3 regions of the Methylobacillus pratensis genome follow, and region 1 is predicted to be linked to each of the others. Evidence: riboswitches for the same ligand, from Rfam matches in the RefSeq annotation. Region 1 holds a riboswitch; each other region holds the start of a gene.
What was found. A riboswitch is a leader RNA that binds a small molecule or an ion and turns the genes downstream of it on or off. The one in region 1 is predicted to bind thiamine pyrophosphate.
Positions count from the first base shown of each region.

Region 1 (5,297 bases):
GCTGCTGGACGTGCTGCGCAAGCCTTATGACGAGCAGCAGGGCAAGGAGCGTTTTGCCGCCCTGCGGCCGGATTGGGCCAGGCACAAGGCAGGGTGTTCCATGTTGTCGTGCAGTTCATAAAAAAGCCGTCCAGCTTCGCTGAACGGCTTTCGCTCGAAGAGCCTTGCTTCACATCATCTCAATCGCGCTTGTCGTCCTGGCGGAATTTCGCCAGCCAGTGTTCCATCAGCTTGCCGGCCGCCTCGCGTCCGCCGAGGCCGAAGGATAGGGCAACTGCCACCGCAATAGCGCCTAGCGTCAGGCCGAATGCCAGGTTGACGATGTCGTCGGCGATGCCCATGGCGCGCAGGCCCATGGCGACCACCAGGCCGAGGATGGCGAAGCGGGCGATTCGCGCCAGGCCGCGGCTGTTGGGGCCGGCGGCGCGGTCGATGGCTTCATGCGCCAAGCCGGCCAGCCAGAAGCCGATCACCAGGATCACCGAGCCGAGCAGCACGTCGCCGCCGAAGCGGATGAAGGTGGCGACGATGTCGCCAACCTGCAGGAAGCCGAGCTGGTTGGCGGCTTCCACCGCGGCGAACAGCATGGCGAAGAACAGCGCGACCTTGCCGACGAAACCGGAAGCCGATTTGCCTTCAAAAGCATGGCCGAGCCCGACGCGCGCCGGCAGGGTATCGAAGCCGAGCGTTTGCAGCAGACTGGCCAGCAGGCGCGAAGCAAACGAGCCCACCAGCCAGGTGACCGCGAGGATTAGGCCGGCAGCGATGATGTGCGGCACGGCAGCCAGGAACATGGACAGCATGTCGGTGGCCGGGCGGGAAATCGACTCGATGCGCAGGGCGTCGAGCGCGGCGATCAGCGACGGCAAGAACACCGCGATGAATACCAGCAAGCCGCCCACGTGCGACAGGCGCAACGTTTCCGTTATGCCGGCGCGCTGGCCGAGATTGTCGGCGCCGGCGGTGCGCAGCAGGTTGCTGACCAGGTTGCGTAGCACCGTGGCGACGATCCAGCCGACGCCGCCGATCACCAGCGCAGCGACGGCATTGGGCAGGATGTCGAGTGCCCTTGCCACCATGTCGCGCAGCGGGTCGAGCAGGCCTTGCAGTTGCAGCGCCCCCAACACGGCCGGCACGAACAGCAATATCACCAGCCAGAACAGCGCCTGGGCCAGGCCGTCGCTGATGGGCGCCATGCCGGCATGCTCGGCCAGCCTTTCATCCAGCGTGGTCTTCGCCAGCACGCGCGTGATGAGCGCGCGCACCAGGCTGGCCAGCAACCAGGCGACCAGCGCCAGTATCAGGGCTGCGAGAATGCGCGGCGCGTAGGCGAACATTTCGGTGAGCAGTGCGGCGAACGGGCCGGATACCATGGCTAGGTCGAGAGAATTGAGCACCGCGACGAAGGTGAACAGCAGCACGATCCAGAACAGGCTGACGGCCACGCCTTTTTCGATATCCACCGGCTTCCCGGTCTGCCCGGTCAATTGCGCAAAGCGGCGGTTGGTGCCTGCCATGCCCAGGCCGCGCCGCACGCCGGCCCGCACTAGCACCGCGAACAGCCAGCCCAGCACGAGGATGGCCAGCGCGCCCAGCAGTTGAAGCATGTTGTCGCCGAGGCCGGTTTGTACCGCGCCCCACATACTGTTCCATTCCGTATTCATGCGATCCTCCCGTGTTGTTTAGATGACAATATCCGGTGTCTTACGGTTTAGATAATGGCCGCGTCGGGAAAGACTTGTCAACAAGGCCGTGTCATCTCAAAGCTGCTCGCTATCCAGTTTGCGGATGCCGTTGTTCAGCGTGGTGAGGTCGAAATGCTGTTGGCGGCGTTTGATAAGGCGCATGAGGATAATCACGGCGACCGGGACCAGGGCGGCGAGCAGGAAGGATTCCAGCAAATGCGCCACCGGCTGGTTGGGCATGGGGAACATGGACAGGCCGGCGGCGAGCCCTGCAGTGGTGCCTATGACGGCTTCGCGGCCGGTGTGGGAACGGCTGAACAGCCCGAAGAACACCGGGAATGCCGCGGCGGCGCAGAGCAGGTCGGCGAGCAGGAACAGGTAGAGCACGCTATAGCCTTGCGCGGCGACGAGCAGGACGGGAACCGCAACCAGCAGCACCAGCCATCGCGACAGGCGCATCAGGCTGGCGGCGCTGCTCTTCGGCATCACCCGGCCGATATCCACTGCCACGATGCTCGAGATGGCGCTGATGGCCGTGTCTGCGCTGCACATCACCAGCGAGATGCCGAGCGGAATCAGGGCAACGGCCAGCCAGAGCGGGATATTGGGCATGACCACGCTGAACAAGGCCACTGAGCTGTCGCCATCCGGTGTCATCGCCATGAAGGCCAGCCCGAATAGGCCCATGATGAAGATGAAAGGCACGACGAGAATGCCGCCGAGCAGGAAGCCGTTGCGCATGGTGGGAATGTCCTTGGCGGAGTAGATGCGCTGCCAGTTGCCTTGGTGGAAGATGCCGGTGAGCAGGATGGCGACGAAAAAGGTCAGCCCGGCCTTGATGCCGCCGATATCCTCAAGGTTGATCAGCTGCGGCGCGGTTTGCTGCAGCTTTTCCGCGACCGGGGCAATGCCGCCGGTGGCCTGCCAGCCGATGAAGACCAGCGCCGCCAGCAACGGGATGATGATGACGATCTGCACCTTGTCGGTGAAGATGGAGGCGCGCAGGCCGCCGTAGGTGGTGTAGAGCAGGGTGAAGCCGAGCACGATGGCGGCAGTGGCCCAAAGCGGCACGGGCGCGAGCAATGTCACCATCTTGGCGATAGCGGTGATCTCGGCGCTCATGGCGATGAACAGGTAGAACAGCATGATGGTCAGTGCGAGCAGGTACATGGGCTTGCCGTAGCGCGCAACCAGGAACTCGGTGAGGGAGTGGCCGTTGGGCATGAGTTCGCGCATGCGCTTGCCGAGCGGGATCATGGCGATGCGCGGCGACATGGCGCCGATGGCGTAGCCGATCACGGCAGTCAGGCCGCCCCAGGTCGCCGCCTGCGCGGGGGAGAACAATATCCACGCGCCCAGCGACGAGGCCAGCAGGGTCATGATGCTGGCGAGCGTGCCCTGGCTGTTGCGCGCGACGATGTATTCTTCAAGGTTGCCGCGGAATTTGCGCGAATAGGCCATGCCGGCAATGGCGAACATGGCGGCGAAAAAGACTAGCCAGGCGAGGGCGGCTTGTGTACTGAGCATTGCGTGGTGACTCCTGTAATCGACGAACGACAAGGAGTACGCACAATGATGGATGCGCTATTTCCTTCCCTTCGCCAGCATGATCTGGATCAAGTATTAAGGGTCATGGCAATTGCCATTTCTCAGCCGCAAGCGGCTCCCCCAGGATTGAAACGGCCCAATAAGGTTTTGCCGTTTCGGTGCCAGATTATAACGATTTTCATGGTGATTTTCACATGGTGCCGGATGTGAATTCTTTATATTCCATGCTATGGTTCTGTCTTTCGGCACGGGGTGCCTTGTTGCAGTATCTGCTTCAGGGCTGAGAACACACCCGTATACCTGATCCAGATCATACTGGCGGAGGAATGCCTGTCGCAGCTTACTCTTTTGCTGCGCATTCCTTTGCCATGACACATTGCAAAGGAATCGCATGAGCAGCCCATCTCTATCCTTACTTCCCATTCAAGAACAACTCGTGCTCGTCACCGGCGCGGGCCGCGGGCTGGGCCGGCATATCGCCCGCGCTTTCCTCGACCAGGGGGCGAGCGTGGTTGTGAACTACCTTCACAGCGCGGAGGCTGCGGCGGCCTTGGCGGATGAAGCGCCGGGACGGGCCTTGGCGATCCAGGCGGACGTGAGCGATGCCGCGGCCGTACGGGCGATGGCGCAGCAGGCGCAAACGCATTTCGGTAGGCCGATCACCGTTGTGGTCAACAACGCCTTGCCTGACTTCAAGTTCAACGGCGATGCGCGGGCGCATGCGCATGACCTCGGCTGGGAAGGGTTGCAGCAACAATTCGAAGGCGTGGTGCGCGGCGCGCTCAATACCGTCCAGGCGTGTTTGCCCGGCATGCGCGTGCAGGGCGGCGGCCGGGTGGTGAATATCGGCACCAACCTGTTCCAGAATCCGGTAGTGCCTTACCACGATTACACAGCCGCCAAGGCGGCGCTGCTTTCCCTCACGCGCACCTTGTCGCAGGACCTGGGGCCTGACGGCATCACCGTCAATATGGTGTCGGGCGGCCTGTTGCGCACGACCGACGCCTCGGCCGCCACGCCGGATGCCGTGTTCGACCTGATTGCGGCGAGCACGCCGTTGCGCCGCGTCACCACGCCGGAAGAGTTCGCCGACGCAGTGCTGTTTTTCGCCTCGCCCTGGTCGCGCGCTGTGACGGGGCAGAACCTGGTGGTTGATGGCGGCCTGGTCAAGAACTAGAGCGGCTGACAAAACCTTCCTGGCGTTGTTGCCCTGCTTTGCCGCAATGTTTGTACTGTCTGCGGCAAGGCTGTTAGCCAGGATCGCTGCACCTGCCATTCCTGAATTCACTAAAGAGGCTCTTGTTCTGCCATGATGCACATCAACCTGTTCCTGTTCGGCTGCGGCCACCACAACGCAGCCTGGCGCCATCCGGATTCCCAGGTCGAGCGGCTGGGCGAGATCCGCTATTACGAGGAAATGGCGCAGCTGGCCGAGCGCGGCAAGCTCGATGCGGTGTTCCTTGCCGACGGCCACGCCACCAACAATATCACCGACGGCCCGCGCTGGTTCCTGGAGCCGGTGACCATGCTCACCGCCATCAGCCGCGCCACCCGGCACATCGGCTTGGTGAGCACGATTTCCAGCACCTTCTTCACGCCGTTCCATGCCGCGCGGCTCATGGCCTCGCTCGATCATATTTCCGGCGGGCGCGCGGGCTGGAACGTGGTGACTTCCATGTTCGACGTCGAGGCCAGGAACCATGGCTATGAGGCCATGCCAGGCCACGCCGAGCGTTATGCCCGGGCGGAAGAGTTCATCCAGGCGGTATTGCAGTTGTGGGATAGCTGGGACGACGGCGCCTTGCTCAACGACCGCGCCGGAGATTACGTCGACGAAAGCCGGGTGCGCCAGATCAACCACCATGGCAGGCATTTCCTCGTCGACGGGCCGTTGACCGTGCCGCGTCCGCCGCAAGGCAACCCCGTGCTGTTCCAGGCCGGGGCTTCCGACCATGGACGCGCGCTGGCGGCGAAATACGCCGAGGCGATCTATGCCGTGGCCTACGACTTGCCATCGGCCCAGGCCTATTACCGCGACGTCAAGGCCAGGGTCAAGGCCGCCGG
Region 1 covers NZ_JBSUSR010000005.1:222,119-227,415, reverse strand. The annotation lists gene ACW4YW_RS11950 (protein adenylyltransferase SelO) at 1-121, shown strand, start outside; gene ACW4YW_RS11945 (mechanosensitive ion channel) at 180-1,664, opposite strand; gene ACW4YW_RS11940 (sodium:solute symporter family transporter) at 1,761-3,212, opposite strand; TPP riboswitch at 3,262-3,365, opposite strand; TPP riboswitch at 3,472-3,577, shown strand; gene ACW4YW_RS11935 (3-oxoacyl-ACP reductase) at 3,625-4,410, shown strand; gene ACW4YW_RS11930 (LLM class flavin-dependent oxidoreductase) at 4,543-5,297, shown strand, end outside.

Region 2 (5,297 bases), on a different contig from region 1:
TGGTGCTGATGCCCAGCGTCGCCAGCTTGGCATTGGCCAGCTCGACATAGATGCGCTGCGGTTGCTCACCGAAAAATTCCACCTTGGCGACATCCTTGATCTTGAGCAACTCGCCGCGGATGGATTCGGCTTGTTCCTTCAACCTGGCATAGTCATAGCCTTCCCCGTGCAGGGCGTAGAGGTTGCCGTAGACGTCGCCGAACTCGTCATTGAAGAACGGGCCTTGAATGCCGTCCGGCAATGTATTGCGGATATCGCCGATCTTTTTTCTCGCCTGGTACCAGACATCCGGCACGGCGGATGGCGGCGTGGAGTCCTTGGCCAGGATGAAAATCAGGGATTCCCCAGGGCGTGAGTAACTGCGCAGGATATCGAGGTAGGGCAGCTCCTGCAGCTTCTTTTCGAGTTTGTCGGTGACCTGCTGCTCCACTTCGTGGGTGCTGGCGCCTGGCCACATCGTGCGCACCACCATCACCTTGAAGGTGAAGGGCGGGTCCTCCGACTGTCCGAGCTTGGTATAGGCCAGCATGCCGGCCAGGGTCAGCACCAGCATGAAGTAAAGCACCAGGCTGCGATGCTCGAGCGCCCAGCTTGAGAGATTGAAGGATTGGCGCTGGTCGTTCATTGGTTGACCTCGGTTTTGACCGGAGTGACCACTTGCCCTTCGTTGAGGGTATGCACACCCGTGACGACGAGGGTTTCATCGCCCTTGAGCCCGGAAACGATGCTGACTCCCTGCTCGCTATAGCTGCCTATGCCGACCGCCCGCGAATGCACTTGATTGTTCGCCTCCACGACCCAAACCTGCGCCTGGCCATGTTGCTCCGACACGGCGGTGCTGGGCAGCACGAATTCGTGTTGCTCGCCTCCCAGCCGTGCGCCTGCCGTCATGCCGATTTGCACCTTGTCGTCGGCATCCAGCAACGATACCTGGGTCTTGAAGGTGCGGGTCGCAGGATCGGCGGCGGGGGCGATTTCCCTGATGCGTCCCTGGTAGGTCTGGTCGCGGTTCGACCAGAGGCGCACGACAGCGCTTTCTCCTACCTTGATGTTTTGCATGCGGGATTCCGGGACGGCGATCTGCACTTCCAGTGCTCCCGGCACGGCTACTCGGGCAATCACCTGGCCGGGATTCACTACCTGCCCAGGCTCTGCGTCGATGGCGGTAACGATACCGTCTCGTTCTGCGGCCAGCGTGGTGTATTGCGCCTGGTTGCTTGCAACCCGGACCTGCGCTTGCGCCTGCTGTACCTGGGCCAGGCTCGATTTCAGGCGCGTTTCAACCGAATCCAGCGCTGCCGCGGAAATGAAGCGCTGCTCGAACAGCTGCCGCTGGCGCTTGCTGTCGGCCTCAGCCAGTGCCAGCTGCGCCTCTGCGGAATGCAATGCGGCCTGGGCGGATGCTAGCGACAGCCTGTTGTCCTCGGCATCCAGCCGCGCCAGTACTTGTCTCTTCTTGACATGGTCGCCGATTTCCACGTGACGCTGGATGATCTTGCCGGCAATGCGGAAGCCTTGAGCCGACTCATAGCGAGGACGCACTTCGCCGATAAGCCACTGGCCATGGTCGCTATGCTGTGCGGCATCTAGCTGCATGACGAGGGCGGGCCTCGGTGGCGGCGTTTCAGATGACGGCTTCTGGCAGGCAACCAATGCCGGGATGGCGAGCGTCAACAGCCATGGATTAATTTGTGTTCGGGAGAATGGTAGAGGCATATCGATACCTAGTGCTTGGAATGGGGCCTGGTGAGGCCTTGGATCATGGCGTTTTGCATGAGGGAAACGCGCTGGTCTATTGGCTGCCAGTCAACCCAGTCGTCTCCCGCCATGCCGATTTCCAGGGCGCATACCCCATGGATGCCCGCCCATAACGTCTGGGCGATCAGGTCCATGTTGGCCAGGTCGGCACGGAATACCTGTTGTTCAAATGCCTGCTGCACCATCGAGCGCAGTAAGGCGTAAGCGTCCTGCTCGATATTGCCTTGGCGCAGCTTGGATTTGTCCTTGCTGTTGCTTGGCTTGGGCGTCATGAACATGAAGCGGTAGTGATTGGGATAGGCCAAGGCGAAACGGGAATAGGCGCTGCAGAGCTCCTTCAACTGCTGTACTGCGTCGGGCGCCGCGTCTGCATTGATATTGCGCAGGTCGTTCGCCAATATCAGGGAGTCGTGATCGCACAAGGTTTGCAACAGGTCGTTCTTGTCCTTGAAATACAAATAGATGGTGGTGGGCGAATAGCCGACCCGTTTGGCGATCTCGCGCATGGAGACTGCCTCCACGCCATGCTGTACAAACAGGTCGCGGGCGGCGTCGAGAATCAGCTTCTGCAATTGCTGGCGTTCTTCTAAGGTTTTGACTCTAGGAGGCATGCGCTGGAAACATGGACATCATCAAGGATGATTATTAAACGCTGTTAACTTAACGGTGTCAATTTGTAGTTTGAGCAAGGGAAGAATCGAGAGCTAGTTAAGCAGGTTTGCAGGAGAACGCGACTCTGACGCAAGCGTCTATGCTACTTGATTGGCAGTACAATAAAACGGGAGCTAAGCTCCCGTTTGATCTACTTAGAAGCTGAATTTTTCCGGCTGAGGGGCGTTTTCGAGCTGAGGGAGCGTGGTCTCGAAAATCACGTCCTGCCGCAAACTGTCTTCGCTGATCCGCCGCACGATGGTGGCTTCCATCACCGGAGGTTCACCGATGACGGCAAACAGCCTGCCGCCGATATGCAGTTGTTTGGTTGCCAGCGGTGGCAGCGCCAACGAACCAGTGAAAACGATCACGTCATAAGGGCCGTTGTCCGGCCACCCGCGCGCGCCGTCGCCTACATGCAGCGTCACATTGCTGATTTGTTGCTGGAGCAGCCTCGCATTTGCCTGGTGGCTAAGCTCGGCGTTGATCTCGATGCTGTGCACCTCTTGCGCTAGGGAGGCAAGCAAGGCGGTGAAGTAGCCGCTGCCGGTGCCGATTTCCAGCACTTTATCGGTCGGCTTGATTTCCAGCGACTGCAGGACGCGGCCTTCCATCTTGGGGGAAAGCATGGTCTGGCCGAAACCGATGGGGATTTCGATATCGGCAAACGCCAAGCCGCGATATTGCTCGGGGACAAACGCTTCGCGCGGCACGCGGCCCAGAAGGTCGAGCACGGTGCCGTCAAGCACCTCCCAGGGGCGGATCTGCTGCTCTATCATGTTGAAGCGGGCTTGTTCTACATCATGGTGCATCGCAATTGTCCTTATCCATCGCATGGCTATCGGTCTGCCGATTATAGCGCCAGACGGCAGAGTTTCAAGCTGGATCGCGTGACCTGCCAGCTTTAGGCACATGCTGCTCTGCATCAACTGTGCATTGTCCACAATAATCTTGATCGAATCAGGGTTTTAACGTACATTCCTTCCATCGCTAGGGGTCTGCTGTTGCACGCTGAGGCATGCAATGGCAGTGAGAATTACCCTTTGAACCTGATGTGGATTATCCCACCGTAGGGAAGCGCAGTTTGGTTTGATGGGGTGATTTCTATTTTTATTCCCCTGTCGGTACTCCAAAAACGCTTCCCGCATTTTGGAGACTTGAATGAACGCCACCGACAAAAACCTGCAGCAGAATTTCCTCAATGCCACCGCCCAGGTCGACCCTGGCGCAACGCAGCCTTTTACCAATTCCCGCAAGATCTATATCGAAGGCTCGCGCCCCGACATCCGCGTTCCTTTCCGCGAGATCAGCCTGTCGGATACGCCGTCGGCATTCGGCGCCGAGAAGAACCCGCCGGTGATTGTCTACGACACTTCCGGTCCTTACACCGATCCTGAAGTCAGTATCGACATCCGTAACGGTTTGCCCGCCTTGCGCGCTGGCTGGATTGCCGAGCGCGGCGATACCGAGCAACTGGACGGCCCGACTTCCAGCTACGGGCTGGAACGGCTGAACGACCCCAAGCTGGCCGACATGCGCTTCAACCTGCACCGCAAGCCGCTGCGCGCCAAGGCAGGCAGAAACGTGTCGCAGATGCACTATGCGCGCCAGGGCATCATCACCCCGGAGATGGAGTTCATCGCCATCCGCGAGAACCAGCGCCGCGAAGGCATGAGTGAGCTTTTACAGACCCAGCATGCCGGACACCATTTCGGTGCTTCCATTCCTGAAACCATCACGCCTGAGTTCGTCCGGGACGAAGTGGCGCGCGGCCGGGCGATCATTCCCGCCAACATCAACCACCCTGAAATCGAGCCGATGATCATCGGCCGCAATTTCCTCGTGAAGATCAATGCCAATATCGGCAATTCCGCCGTGAGTTCAAGCATAGGCGAAGAGGTGGAGAAGATGGTTTGGGGCACCCGCTGGGGCGGCGATACCGTGATGGACCTGTCCACCGGCAAGAACATCCACGAAACTCGTGAGTGGATCATCCGCAACTCCCCAGTCCCGATTGGCACAGTCCCGATTTACCAGGCGCTGGAGAAGGTCAACGGCAAGGCCGAGGACCTCACTTGGGAAATCTTTCGCGATACTTTGATTGAGCAGGCGGAGCAGGGCGTGGATTACTTCACCATCCATGCCGGCGTGCGTTTGCAATACATCCCGATGACCGCTAAGCGCATGACTGGGATTGTCAGCCGCGGCGGCTCCATCATGGCGAAGTGGTGCCTGGCGCATCATAAAGAGTCTTTCCTCTATGAGCATTTCGAGGACATCTGCGAGATCATGAAGGCCTATGACGTCAGTTTTTCGCTCGGCGACGGCCTGCGTCCCGGCTCGATCTACGATGCCAATGACGAAGCCCAGTTTGCCGAGCTGAGAACCTTGGGTGAATTGACCCAGATTGCCTGGAAGCATGACGTGCAGACCATGATCGAAGGCCCTGGCCACGTGCCCATGCACATGATCAAGGAAAACATGGACTTGCAGCTGGAGCATTGCGGCGAGGCCCCGTTCTATACTCTGGGACCTTTGACCACCGATATCGCACCCGGCTACGATCACATCACCTCCGGCATCGGCGCCGCGATGATAGGCTGGTACGGTTGCGCGATGCTGTGCTACGTCACGCCGAAGGAGCACCTGGGCCTTCCGGACAAGGAAGACGTGCGCGTCGGCATCGTCACCTACAAGATTGCGGCGCATGCCGCCGACCTGGCCAAAGGTCACCCCGGCGCGCAGATTCGCGACAACGCCCTGTCCAAGGCGCGTTTCGAGTTCCGTTGGGAGGACCAGTTCAACCTCGGCCTCGATCCTGAGAAAGCCAAGGAATTCCACGACGAGACCCTGCCGCAGGAAGGCGCCAAGCAGGCGCATTTCTGCTC
Region 2 covers NZ_JBSUSR010000002.1:269,234-274,530, reverse strand. The annotation lists gene ACW4YW_RS05925 (efflux RND transporter permease subunit) at 1-625, opposite strand, end outside; gene ACW4YW_RS05920 (efflux RND transporter periplasmic adaptor subunit) at 622-1,716, opposite strand; gene ACW4YW_RS05915 (TetR/AcrR family transcriptional regulator) at 1,725-2,369, opposite strand; gene ACW4YW_RS05910 (protein-L-isoaspartate O-methyltransferase family protein) at 2,565-3,221, opposite strand; TPP riboswitch at 3,392-3,502, shown strand; gene thiC (phosphomethylpyrimidine synthase ThiC) at 3,571-5,297, shown strand, end outside.
Region 2: it holds a riboswitch for thiamine pyrophosphate, as region 1 does, so the genes downstream of both, thiC (phosphomethylpyrimidine synthase ThiC) here and ACW4YW_RS11940 (sodium:solute symporter family transporter) in region 1, are expected to answer to the same signal.

Region 3 (5,297 bases), on a different contig from region 1:
GTTCTACATGAACAAGACCCAGTTCGAATATTGGGAGCATACCCACCTGACGCTGGATGCGATTCGCGGGCATGGCGGCATGTTCTCGCTGGAGCAGGCGACCGGCAAGCATTTCCTCATCCGTTCGCGTTTGTTCACGGACGAGGAGCTGGCGGATCTGGAACCTGTGGAGCAGTGCGGGTGATCGAAGTGTGGCCATGAGCGTTGGCAACCTTCAATGCCAGCAGCAAGCCAAGAAAAACGCCGCTAAGAGTAATCTCGTAGCGGCGTTTTCACCCTAGCTCAAATAAATGACGCTCCCATGCGATGACTTCAAAAGTTGGGTGGCTTTTCTTTGATTTAAGGAATCGGTCAGAAGTCGATTTGCGCCGACACGCGGAATACGCGCGGCGCGCCCGGGATCAGGTAGCCCCCGAAAGCGCTGGATGCATCGCCCCAATAGAACTTGTTGAACACGTTGTCCACGCCAGCGCGGAAGGTGGTTGCGGTATTGCCGAGCTTGGCCGTGTAGCGTGCGCCCAGGTTCAGCACGTGGTAGCCCTCCACTTTCCTGTTCAATGCCGCTATCTCGTTGTTCGGCGCGAAGTTTTTGCTGGATGAGTAGAGCCATGTCGCGTTCAGTTTAAGGGCTGGCAAACCTGGCCAAGTATATTCGCTATACACCGCTGACTTGAACCTTGGCACGTTCCCGACCTGCTTGCCCTCGATGCGCGCATCGTCCGTGCCTTCGGCCTTGGCCTGCAGCGCGGTAAAGCTGGCGCCCAGCATCCAGTCGCGCGTGACACGCCCCTGTGCGGCGAATTCCAAGCCACGGTTGACCTGCGTGCCGTTGATGACATAGGTCGGCGTGGCATCGACGTATTCGTGGTTGCGCTTGATCTGGAATACGGCGGCAGACAGGCTGACATTGCTTGTCACGTCAGCTTTCACGCCGAGTTCAAGCTGCCTGGACCTGCTGGGGTCCATGATGATTTCGGCGTTGGTGGTGCCGGTCGGCGCCGTGCCGCCCGGTTCCAGGCCTTGCGAATACGAGCCGTAAACCGCCAGTGACGGCTGAAGGTTGTAGAGCAGGGCGAAGCTCGGCAAGACAAAATCGTCATCCGTACGCCGCGTCGTCTCGCCCGAGGCATTGAACTGGTCGCGCTTGAGCTGCACGTAGCGCACGCCAGCGTGCAACCTGAGTTGGTCAGTGAGCGCCATGACATCCTGCACGAATATTGCACGCTCCTCATCCTTGCGGCGCAAATGCACCGGATTGACGTCGGCGAGCGCGAAATTATCGTAGTAGACCGGATTATAGATATTGCTTTCGCCGACATAGTTGAATACGTAATCGGCAAAGTGGTCGCGACGGTTCAGCGTGGATACGCCTGTGGTCAGCTCGTGGCGCACGCCGCCTGTCGTGAAGCTCCCCTGCAGCAGGGCCTGGGTCGTCGTGATCGAGCGCTTGTCGTTCTTGCGGCGCAAGTCGTACATCGAATAGCCGCCGTCGCTGCAATAGCCGACGATCAGCCCTTGCGCCTGGCAGCCGGAAGGCAAGGTCACCGCATCATCACGATGCAAGGTCGATTGGTTGGCTTGCAGGATGGTGCGCCAATCGTCATTCAACGCATAGTCGAATTTCACGCCGAGGTTGTAGCTGTCATCGACGACGGGACGGCTCCAGGACTGGTCATTGAGCATCTGCTTGGCGCGGATGCCGGTCGGAATGCGTTGCTCCGGCCCGAGCAACTGGAACCCGGGCACGGTCAGTTGCGACTTGTGCTGGTAGTCGAGATCAAGCTGCAACAGCGCGCGTTCGCTCAGCCGGAAGTCAAACGCGCCCGAAATGAAGTTGCGGTTGCCTGTCGAGCCGTCGACATACGACTTGATGTCTTCCGCCGCGGCATTGATGCGGTAACCGAAGACGCCGTCCTCGGAGCGCCCGCCCAGGTCTACCGCGCCGTACACCGTGCCGCGTTCACGCACCTCGAACGTTGCCGAACGCAGCGGAGCGTCGGTAGGGCGCTTGGTCACGTAGTTGAGCATGCCGCCCGACGCGGCGATCCCTGCCTGCAGGCCGGCGAGGCCTTTCAGTATCTCGATGCGCTCCTTGTTTTCCATCGGCACCCTGGCCTGCGCAAGAATCACCATGCCGTCCTTGCGATAGTTGGCGCCCTGGTCGAGCACGAAGCCGCGGATCGCGAACCAGTCGGCCAGGCCGACCGCGTTGTAGGAGTTTTGCACGCTGGCATCCCACTTCACCGCGTCGGTCGCGGAGCGTACGCTGCGGTCCTGCATCTGCTCCTGCGTGATCACGTTGACCGATGCTGGCGTTTGCAGCAACGATGTTTCAGGGAAGCTGCCGATGCTGGCGCGGCGCGCCACGCCATCAGTCGATGCGGAGGTGACGACGACCTCCGGCAGTGCGTTATCGCTGTTATCGGCGGTCTGTGCCAGCGCGGCAGGCGCATAAGCGCAGGCAACGGCCAGCATGCTGAGTTTTTGACGGAAAGTAAAAGCAGGCATTGTGTGTTCACTCGCGTTGAGGAAAAGCACGCGCAGGAACGGACAAAGGGCCTACCTCGGGGGAAATGAATCGACTTTGAGTGGCTTTGCGCTTTCCTACGCTGGCATTATCCAGGTCAGGTTCAAGGGTATGTCTCACCCGAAGATCGGCTCTTCAGGACCCCTAGCGTGGGTCGTATACTAACAAAGAATGCGCGGAAAATGCCAATTTTCGTTGCAAACAGGGTTGCATGCTACGCATGTAGCCAATTAACGCGTGCTCAATCGGGTCGTACGGAAAAGTGTGCAACGCCATTCAATGGAGAGAGGCGGGGGAAGGAGCTTCCGGCCACAGCAAGTGCAGGTGCGGCAGCACATTATGCTCGCCGATCTGGCTGGTGAGCCCCGCGCGGCGCAGCTTTTCCAGGATGTTGGGCCTGGCCTCGGCGATCACCAGCCGGATCTGGTGCTGTCTGCAAGTGTCCAGCAGGTTCCACAATGCCTGCATGCCGGTGGCGTCCATGATCGGCACGCGCGACATTCTCAGCACAATGGTGTCGGTATCCTCGCGCAGGGTTTGCAGGCGGTGCTGCAAGTGCTCGGCAGCACCGAAGAAGAACGGCCCTTCCAGGCGATAGACCAGCGTGCTCGATGGCAGGCGCCATTCGCGCTGGCCGTATTCCTGCTGCAAGTCATCGTCACTCAGTTGCGTCACGTTCACCGTGTCCGCCATGCGCTTCATGAACAACAATGCGGCAAGCACGACGCCGATATTGACGGCAATCACCAGGTCGCTGAACACGGTGAGCAGGAAGGTGATCAGCAGCACCGCCACATCCGCGCGCGGCGCTGTCCTCGCCATGTGCAGGAAGCGATGCGCCTCGCTCATGTTGTAGGCCACCACGAACAGGATGGCCGCGAGCGCCGCCAGCGGGATATTCACGGCCAATGGCGCCAGCAAGACCACGATCAAGACCAAGGTGACCGCATGCACGATGCCGGATAACGGGCTGTTGGCCCCGTTGCGGATATTGGTCGCGGTGCGGGCCAGCGCGCCGGTGGCGGCGAACCCGCCGAACAATGGCGAGGCGATGTTGGCAATGCCCTGCCCGATCAGTTCCTGGTTGGATTGGTGGCGCGTGCCTGCCATATTGTCGGCAACGACGGCCGAGAGCAACGACTCGATGGCGCCAAGCAGCGCAATGGTGAAGGCTGGGCCGATCAGCTCTATCATGACGGCAGGGCTGATGCCCTCGGGCAGGGCAAAATGCGGCAAAGCCTGCGGGATGCCGCCGAACGCGCTGCCTATGGTGGCAACCTGTTCAGGTTGAAAGACAGACTGCACGATAGTGGCCGCCACGATCGCGACCAAGGGGCCGGGAATTTTTTTCAGATAGCGGTTGGACAGGAGCAGCACTGCCAGCGTGAACACGCCAAGCAATGCGGTCTGCCATTGCAGCTGCGGCAGGGCTTCCAACAGGTGCCAGAGTTTCTCGTGGAAGTGATGCGAGGCTTGGGGCGTGAGGCCGAAAAAATCCTGCCATTGCCCGACGAAGATGATGACGGCGATCCCGCTGGTGAAACCGATGATCACCGGTTCCGGGATATAGCGGATCACGCTGCCCATGCGCGTCAGCCCCATGACGAGCAGCATGATGCCCGCCATCAGAGTGGCGATCTGCAGGCCTGCAATGCCGTATTTTGCCGTAATGCCGGACAGGATGACGATGAACGCCCCTGTCGGCCCGGTAATCTGCAGGCGGCTGCCGCCGAACAGGGAGGCCAGCGTGCCGGCGACAATCGCCGTGTACAAGCCTTGCTCGGGCTTGGCGCCGGAGGCGATCGCGAACGCCATGGCGAGAGGAAGGGCGACGACCCCGACGATCAGCCCCGACATGATGTTGCGGGACCAATACCGGCGCGAGAGCAGGCCGGCACGCTTGGCTTCAAGAATGGCGATCATGGTGTAAAGGCATGGCAAGGGATGTAATCGACAGGCATATCATAGCCTTTTCGCCGCAAGATTACCGAGGCTTAGAGCCGCTAACAAAACCCTTCTGGCGTTGTTGCTCTGCCTTGCCGTACTAGTTGTACTGTCTGCAGCAGAGCGTCTAGCCAGAATCGCTTCGCTGGGTTTTGTTCGCGGCTCTTAAAGTGATTCGACAAAATCCAGCAGCAATTGCCGGTCCAGCGGAGACATCTGCTGCACCATGTTGCGGGACTCCTGCGCCTCGCCGCCGTGCCACAGGATGGCTTCCAGGATAGTCCTGGCGCGGCCATCGTGCAGGAAGCCTGCGTTCGGCTCCACCTGCTTCGCGAGGCCGATCCCCCAGAGCGGCGGGGTGCGCCACTCGCTGCCAGTGGCGGAAAAGTCCGGGCGGTGGTCCGCCAGTTCCGGCCCCATGTCGTGCAACAGCAGGTCCGTGTAGGGGGCGATGCTTTGGTTGCCCAGTGCGGCCAGCCTGGGGAATTCGTTTGTCCTGACTTCAGGCAGGTGGCAGGCCGCGCATTGCGCCTGGCGGAACAGTGCGGCGCCCCGTTGCACCCGCGAATCTTCCTGATGGCGCGGCGAGGGCACGGCAAGCGCCAACTGGTAGAGCTCCATTTGCGCGAGCTGGGTCGCCGTGATTTCTGGCGTGCCCGATACGGGGGCGTGCTGGCAGGCTGTTTGACCTTCGGCGCAATTGCCATGGGGAAACAAGTAGGAGGACAAGCCCATATCGCCGGCCAGAGCGCTTGCCGTCTGCTCGCGCAGCGTCGCCACATTGGCCTTCCAGCCAAAGCGCCCGATCACGTGTCGTTGCTGCTCC
Region 3 covers NZ_JBSUSR010000004.1:161,507-166,803, reverse strand. The annotation lists gene ACW4YW_RS10290 (DUF779 domain-containing protein) at 1-184, shown strand, start outside; gene ACW4YW_RS10285 (TonB-dependent siderophore receptor) at 352-2,508, opposite strand; TPP riboswitch at 2,585-2,683, opposite strand; gene ACW4YW_RS10280 (SulP family inorganic anion transporter) at 2,804-4,450, opposite strand; gene ACW4YW_RS10275 (di-heme oxidoreductase family protein) at 4,637-5,297, opposite strand, start outside.
Region 3: it holds a riboswitch for thiamine pyrophosphate, as region 1 does, so the genes downstream of both, ACW4YW_RS10285 (TonB-dependent siderophore receptor) here and ACW4YW_RS11940 (sodium:solute symporter family transporter) in region 1, are expected to answer to the same signal.